Regions from separate parts of the Corynebacterium atrinae genome, predicted to be linked through region 1. Evidence: predicted binding sites of a transcription regulator. Region 1 holds the regulator's gene; the other holds the start of a gene.
The links. The regulator LexA, encoded in region 1, represses DNA repair genes until DNA is damaged. The targets are predictions, from matches to a motif close to CGAACANNTGTTCG.
Positions count from the first base shown of each region.

Region 1 (3,408 bases):
CAGCGCGTCATCCGAAACATCCCGACCCTGACAAGCGCGCCGCACACCAAGCACGACCTTGTCACGACTGAACGGCTCCGTCACGCCATTGCGTTTAACTACCAACAGGACGGCTTTCTCGATGGTGGTGAAGCGTCCCTGGCACTCGGTGCACTCCCGTCGACGACGAATCGCGGCGCCGGCATCAATGATGCGAGAGTCAATGACTCGGGAATGATCGTGGTGGCAAAACGGGCAATACACAGTGAACTTCCTCAGCTAGCACAGGGAGCGAGATGATCGCACCAGTCATTGGCCTGGCACAGAGCTCATGGTACCCGCCGCCGATCACGATGTAGCTGGCTCGACTACTGGCCTGCAGCAGCCGGGGAAGAAGAGTAGCTATATCCCGTATCAATCGCCCCCGGGGTGGAGTCAGTGCCACTCTGCGACAAGGCGGCGGTAACCACGCAGACGCCAAACACCGCACCAAGTAGGTAAGTTCCGAAAGCTTGAAGGCTGCGCCGTCCAAGGCTGACAGTCTTCTTGGTTGGACCCGGATTTGTTCGAACGGATTCCAGCTCTTCACCTCGCCGCTCCGTTCGATCCGAAATGCGTAGAGTTCGAACAACTCGCTGCTCTGCCGCCGCCTCACGATAACCGGAAGGCTCCCACACAGCCACCGCAGAAGGCGAGGAAATGCGGACATGCGGAGCGCGGCGACCTGCAGTAGTGCGATTGAGCGAGATGGTCATGATGATATCCTTTCGTCGATGTGCGTCAGAGTATCGAGCGGACCCGACACTCTCGAACAGATATGACGTTCATATGTTCGATGTAGCTGCTATGTTCGATTTATAGCACCCGTTCGAAAAAATGTCCACCCGCCGCAAAATATCTCGAACATTCGTACCAAGTCGTGGTAAACATGTAGGTGATGGATGGCTCGGCAGAATCCACCATTCGAACTAGACACCTCAACCAGCCCGTTTCCCCACAACCACACCCCAACCGCAAAGGACCCAAAATCATGGCACGCAGTGGCTCAACTCCGAAGGTCGACCCGACCGGCAAACCAGACCCCTCCGAACTTTCAGATCGCCAACGCCGGATCCTCGAAGTTATTAGGGATGCGGTGGTTCTCCGTGGCTACCCGCCAAGCATTCGGGAAATCGGTGACGCTGCTGGCCTACAGTCGACCTCCTCCGTCGCCTATCAGCTCAAGCAGCTGGAAAAGAAGGGATTCTTGCGCCGCGACGCCAACAAGCCGCGCGCCGTTGATGTACGAACCCTTCCTTCCACCGACATGAAAAAGAAGCCGGGGCGCCGCTCGGCAGCTGAGGCATCTGGACCCAACTACCCCGATGCCCCTACCGACGCCAGCCCGACAAACTTCATTCCCGTTGTTGGACGCATCGCCGCCGGCTCGCCCATCCTCGCCGAGCAGGATGTGGAGGAGTACTACCCGCTCCCTTCCGACATCGTCGGCGAGGGAGAGCTGTTCATGCTCAAGGTAGTGGGGCATTCCATGAAGGATGCTGGCATTCTCGACGGAGATTGGGTCGTTGTTCGTTCCCAGCCAGTAGCAGAGCAGGGCGAGTTTGTCGCTGCCCTCATTGAGGGTGAAGCCACAGCCAAGGAGTTCCACAAAGACTCCACAGGCGTGTGGTTACTCCCCCACAACGATGACTTCGCTCCAATCCCAGCCGAGCATGCGGAAATCATGGGCAAGATTGTGTCAGTTCTTCGTAAGCTCTAGGGACTGCATCTCTCCCATCGTCAGATGTCTGATGTAACCCCCTCGCAGCGAGCTAGACTATGCAGTCGCATCCCGACGTTACCCCCGAATTCGGGATGCGCCGAGGAAAAAGGGCCGCTCGTTACCGATGTAACAAACATAACTCAACGCGCTGAGCGGTTGTTTCGCGGATTTTCGGCCCAGAATTGCCCGAATGGGACCAAATGTGATGCGCTTTGTTGGGCTTTGCCCCCGATTTTTTGGGAGAATGGCACAAACGGGCATTTACCCGACCGATTGTGTGGGAACGCGAGGAAATTGTGATGTATGCAGAGGAGCGTCGTCGGCAGATAGCCTCTTTGACGGCCGTCGAAGGGCGAGTCAACGTCACTGAGCTAGCTAGTCGGTTTGACGTTACCGCCGAGACCATTCGTCGCGATCTCGCTGTCCTGGACCGGGAGGGGGTTGTTCACCGGGTTCACGGTGGCGCAGTTGCCAGCCAAACATTTCAGACAGCCGAGTTCTCCCTCGACGCTCGATTTCGCTCCGCCCCGACTGCAAAATCAGCAATCTCCCGGGCAGCCCTCGAATTCCTCCCCGAAGCTAATGGGGGACTGTTTTTAGACTCCGGAACCACCATCGGCACCCTGGCAGAGTTGATCGCCGAGCAGCAAGATGCTGGCCAGTGGTCAATCGTGACCAACAGTCTGTCAATAGCGCTGAACTTGGCCAACAAGGGACTGTCGAAGGTGCAGCTTCTGGGTGGCTCCGTTCGTGCGATTACCCAAGCCGTGGTCGGCGACACCGCGCTTCGCACTCTGGCTCTTATGCGGGCGGACGTAGCCTTCATTGGTACTAATGCCCTGACCTTGGATCACGGCTTGTCCACGGCGGATGCCCAAGAGGCAGCGATCAAGTCCGCGATGGTCACCAACGCCCACAAAGTTGTCGTCCTCTGCGATTCAACCAAGCTCGGAAACGACTACCTCGTCAGCTTTGCCAGCATCAGTGATATCGACGTCGTTATCACGGACGCATCGGCGCCGGAGTCCTATGTTTCCGCACTTCGGGAACGCGAAGTGGATGTCATCATCGCCGAGTAAGCGCGGCGTTGAAAACAGAGACAAAGATGTGCCCCTCGAAACCTTTCTGGTTCGAGGGGCACATTCTCTTAATCGTCGATGTTTAGCCCAGGAGGAGCTCACGCACCGCGTCGCGGGCGGCTGCAGCACCGACGGACTCGAGAGCCAGGTCTGCGGCCTTCTTACAAGTCTCCAGATCCACCTTTGCCAACTGGGCGCCGACTCCCGGCAGGGCCGTGGAAGCAGCCGAGAGGGAGTTAACACCAAGTCCGGTGAGGACACATGCCAGCATGGGGTCTGCGGCCGCCTCGCCACAGACGCCGACCGGCGTTTGGGTGTCGTTGCCGACGATGCAGGTATGACGGATCAGCCGCAGCACTGCCGGCTGCCAGGGGTCCGTCAGATATGCCAACTGCGGAGAGAGTCGGTCAGCGGCCATCGTGTACTGGGTGAGGTCGTTGGTACCAATGGACACGAAGTCCAAGTGAGGCATGAGCTTGTCGGCCATGAGGGCGGCTGCCGGAACCTCGATCATCGCACCGGCGACGAGTCCACGCTCCCGGCACAAGCCGGCAAACCACTTGGCTTCACGCGCAGTGGCAACCATCG
Region 1 is NZ_CP046977.1:1,556,790-1,560,197, forward strand. It holds gene nrdR (transcriptional regulator NrdR) at 1-243, opposite strand, end outside; gene CATRI_RS07645 (hypothetical protein) at 348-734, opposite strand; gene lexA (transcriptional repressor LexA) at 1,010-1,738, shown strand; gene sugR (transcriptional regulator SugR) at 2,041-2,820, shown strand; gene ptsP (phosphoenolpyruvate--protein phosphotransferase) at 2,903-3,408, opposite strand, start outside.

Region 2 (3,408 bases), 240 kb from region 1:
CCCCGAGGGGGATCGCGCCGGGCAGTTTAGAGACAGTCAGGCGCATGTCAGCTCCGCCGGGCAGTGGCTCGGATAGCCAGGCTACGTAGGGTGTCAGTGACCTCAGGGGACGTGCCTACCGCGTCCAAGTACGCCAAACCGGAGGCCGTGAGGGCGTCGATACGCTCCTCAATCGCTTCGACGGCACCGGTGGAGGAGATGATCTCCGCCAACCGCTGGAGTTCCGCGGGGTCTGAGGTAGTGCCGATCTTGGCACGAAGTTCTGCGGCAGCCACTGGGTCTCGTTCATCGGCCCGCTGCAAGGCCGTGGCAAGCAACACCGTGCGCTTGCCTTCCCGCAGGTCGTCGCCAGCCGGCTTACCCGTGATGGCCGGATCGCCGTAGACGCCGAGGTAGTCATCCCGGAGCTGGAAAGCGATCCCGATGTCTCGGCCATAGCCGCGGAAAGCTTCAATGGTGGATTCGTCCGCACCAGCAACCGCTGCGCCCAGGTGGAGGGGGCGTTCGATGGTGTACGCGGCAGTCTTGTACCGGTTGACGGCGTCGGCCTCCGCGATACTTTCACTCCCGGATGCCTCCAGGTAGATATCGAGGAGCTGGCCGCCAATGACCTCGGTGCGCATCGCCCGCCACGGTTCCCGGGCCCGAGCAAGGGCAGCTACCGACAGTCCCGAATCCTGCAGCATGTCTTCCGCCCACACTAAAGCCAAATCTCCGACCAGGATGGCGACGGATTCGCCAAAGTGCGCGGAATCCTTCACCCAGGCGGCGGCGTCGTGGCGAGCTTCGACTGCGCGATGCACGGTCGGCTGGCCGCGCCGGGTGTCAGAGGAATCGATGATGTCATCGTGGATGAGCGCGCAGGCCTGAATAAACTCCAACGATGCGGCAGCCCTGAGCATGGCCGCGGGATCTTCGGCGTGGCTGTCCAGCCCGCCTGCTCCCACAAAGCCCGCCCAGGCATATAGGGGCCTAATGCGCTTGCCCCCGCCCAGGACGAATGCCTCCACATGAGAAACAGCCTCCGTAACGGGCCGCCCAATGGTGGCGATGGTCTTGCGGCGCGAACGAAGGAACTCCTCAAGGATGTCCTGGGTGGCGCCAGGAATCTGATCGAGCGTGAGCGATCGGGGATCGGGGAAGTTCAACGCGGCGGGCCCTTCAAAGAAGTGAATATGATGCTCCCACGATACCCAGTCCCAAGCCCGGGTAGTCCGCGGCAAGGGGTGTTAGGGGATTTGAGAATCAGCCGCGGGCTTTTCCACCATCCCGGGCAGGGGGAGCGGAGCAGCGAGAACCGCAAAGGGCCGGGCGTCGCCTTCAAAGGTGAAGTAGCGCAGAACGTCATGGAAACCCATCGAACGATAAAGCCTAAAAGCATGGTTGTCTTCGTTGTCCACTTCTGGAGTGGACAGGAGGGCGTGGCGGCCCGGCGCGTTCCACAACAGCTGTGAGAGAAGAAGGCGACCGAGGCCGCGTCCCTGGCTATCCGGGTCGACGTGGATCTCAGCGACCTCAAAATAGTCGCGCATGAGAAGGACTTGCTCAGTGCTGGGGCCACCGGCCTCGCGCAGTCCCCGCCGCACTTGACGGTCCCACCACAAATCTTGCGATCCCAAATAGCCATAAGCGACGCCCAGAGCACGATCCCCATCAAAGGCAGCGAGGGCGGTGAACCCGGGCTGGATGATTTCTCGTCGCCACGAATCCGTGCGGCGGTGAAAAATCGAATCGTCGTAGCCCATCGCCTTGATGTAGATCTCAACGAGTTGCGGGGCCAGCACGGAGAACTCTGGCCCGCTCAGGCGGCGTATTTCTGCAGTCACATGTCCACTGAACCACGAACTGCCGTGGACTGAGGTGAACGCCACGACCCTTGCTTAGTGGATGGCCGCTAGGCCTTGTGGAGTTCGAAAAGCTGTTCTATAATCTAGTTAACGTGTTCGGTACAGCCTCTATGGTGAGGCCAAGAGAAAAACGATAGGAAAGGAGTTGGTCCCGATGGCACCTATCGTCTCTGCAACCACCAGGTTCACCCGCACTGGTCGAGGAACCCGTCGGGCAGACTTCCTCAGCAAGGCCAGCGCCTTGCTGTCGCAGTCGGTGGCCTATCGCGAGGAGGGGAACTGGGAGCAGGCGCTCGAATCCGCCTACCAGGCCGCTCTGCGCACTGCGGGTGCGTGGATCTCCGAGTCCTCGGTAGCTGGGCGCCGTCGCCGTCCCACCAGCGCGTGGGACCAGCTTCGCCTTGTTGGCGGCGGGGGAGAGGAGTGGGCGGATACCTTCAGTCAATATTCTCGTCTGCGCTCCCGGGTGGTCTCTGGGCTCGAGCGAGACTTGGACCATGACACCGTAGATCACATCATTGCCCTGGCGTCCGAGTTCCTGGCCATGGTGGAAGGTGATGCGAGCGGCTTCCCCGCTGCCGCCTAGCTGGGGCGGGGCGATAGTTTTGTAGGCATTGGCACTCTTGGGAACAATCCCGTTAGGCTGGACGTTAGCCCTATATAGAGCTCCACCCACGAAGTATGAGAACCCAGCCAATCCGGGAGGAACCAGTGTCTCTTTCAGAGCAGGAACAGCGAGCGTTGCGTGAAATTGAGCAATCGCTTCTCGCTGAAGACCCTAAGTTTGGGGCGTCCGTGTCTGGTGACAGCCTATTTGGCGGTGGCAACGGCGGATTGACTCTGCGTGGAGTCGCTATCGCAGTGGTCGGGCTCCTCATGCTCATCGGCGGGGTTGCCCTCGCCGCCCAGAGTCTTTGGTTCATCGCCCTGAGCGTCGTTGGCTTCCTAGTCATGTTTGGCGCCGGAGTCTGGATGCTGCGGGGGAACGGATCCAGCACCCGGAAGGAATCATCCCCGAAGCGTGCGAAGAAAGCTGCCGCGGCTAATAGTTCTTCGCTAGGTAACAAGATGGAAGAGAATTTCCGCCGCCGCTTCGAAGATCAGTAGCCACTGGTTGCATAGCCCGTCTCACCGTTGTGGTGAGGCGGGCTTTGTTGATTCAGCGGTGCCGAAACTCGACGGCGTGGGTAGGTAAGGCGTGTCACGGGCGGCCAGCGGCGTTGCTTGGCCCCACTTTGCCCCACTCTTTTGATCGACCGTCAAGGCAGTCGTAACTGCGAAGCTTTCCGAGCGGCATTTCTTAGAGTTTTCCCAGGAAGGGATCAACGGGAGTGTCGATTTGACTCCACTGGGGTGAAAGGAGGCAAATTGGCAAATGGGGCCATTGGTGCTGATGTGACACATGAGGCGAATGGATCTTGCCTCGATGGGTACGTGCCCCACTAGATTTTTGTCCATTTAACGTGCAGAAATAAGCTCTCTTTCGGCGTGGCTGGAGTAAATTGGTGTTGGTTGTGGGGCAAAGTGGGGTATTGTGGGGCGCAGCGGTGGAGAAGAGGTG
Region 2 is NZ_CP046977.1:1,793,598-1,797,005, reverse strand. It holds gene CATRI_RS08775 (alpha-(1->6)-mannopyranosyltransferase A) at 1-46, opposite strand, end outside; gene CATRI_RS08770 (polyprenyl synthetase family protein) at 48-1,148, opposite strand; gene CATRI_RS08765 (GNAT family N-acetyltransferase) at 1,230-1,826, opposite strand; gene CATRI_RS08760 (SAV_6107 family HEPN domain-containing protein) at 2,002-2,433, shown strand; gene CATRI_RS08755 (DUF3040 domain-containing protein) at 2,559-2,954, shown strand.
Region 2: the regulator LexA is predicted to act here: its motif matches at 1,912-1,925, upstream of CATRI_RS08760 (SAV_6107 family HEPN domain-containing protein).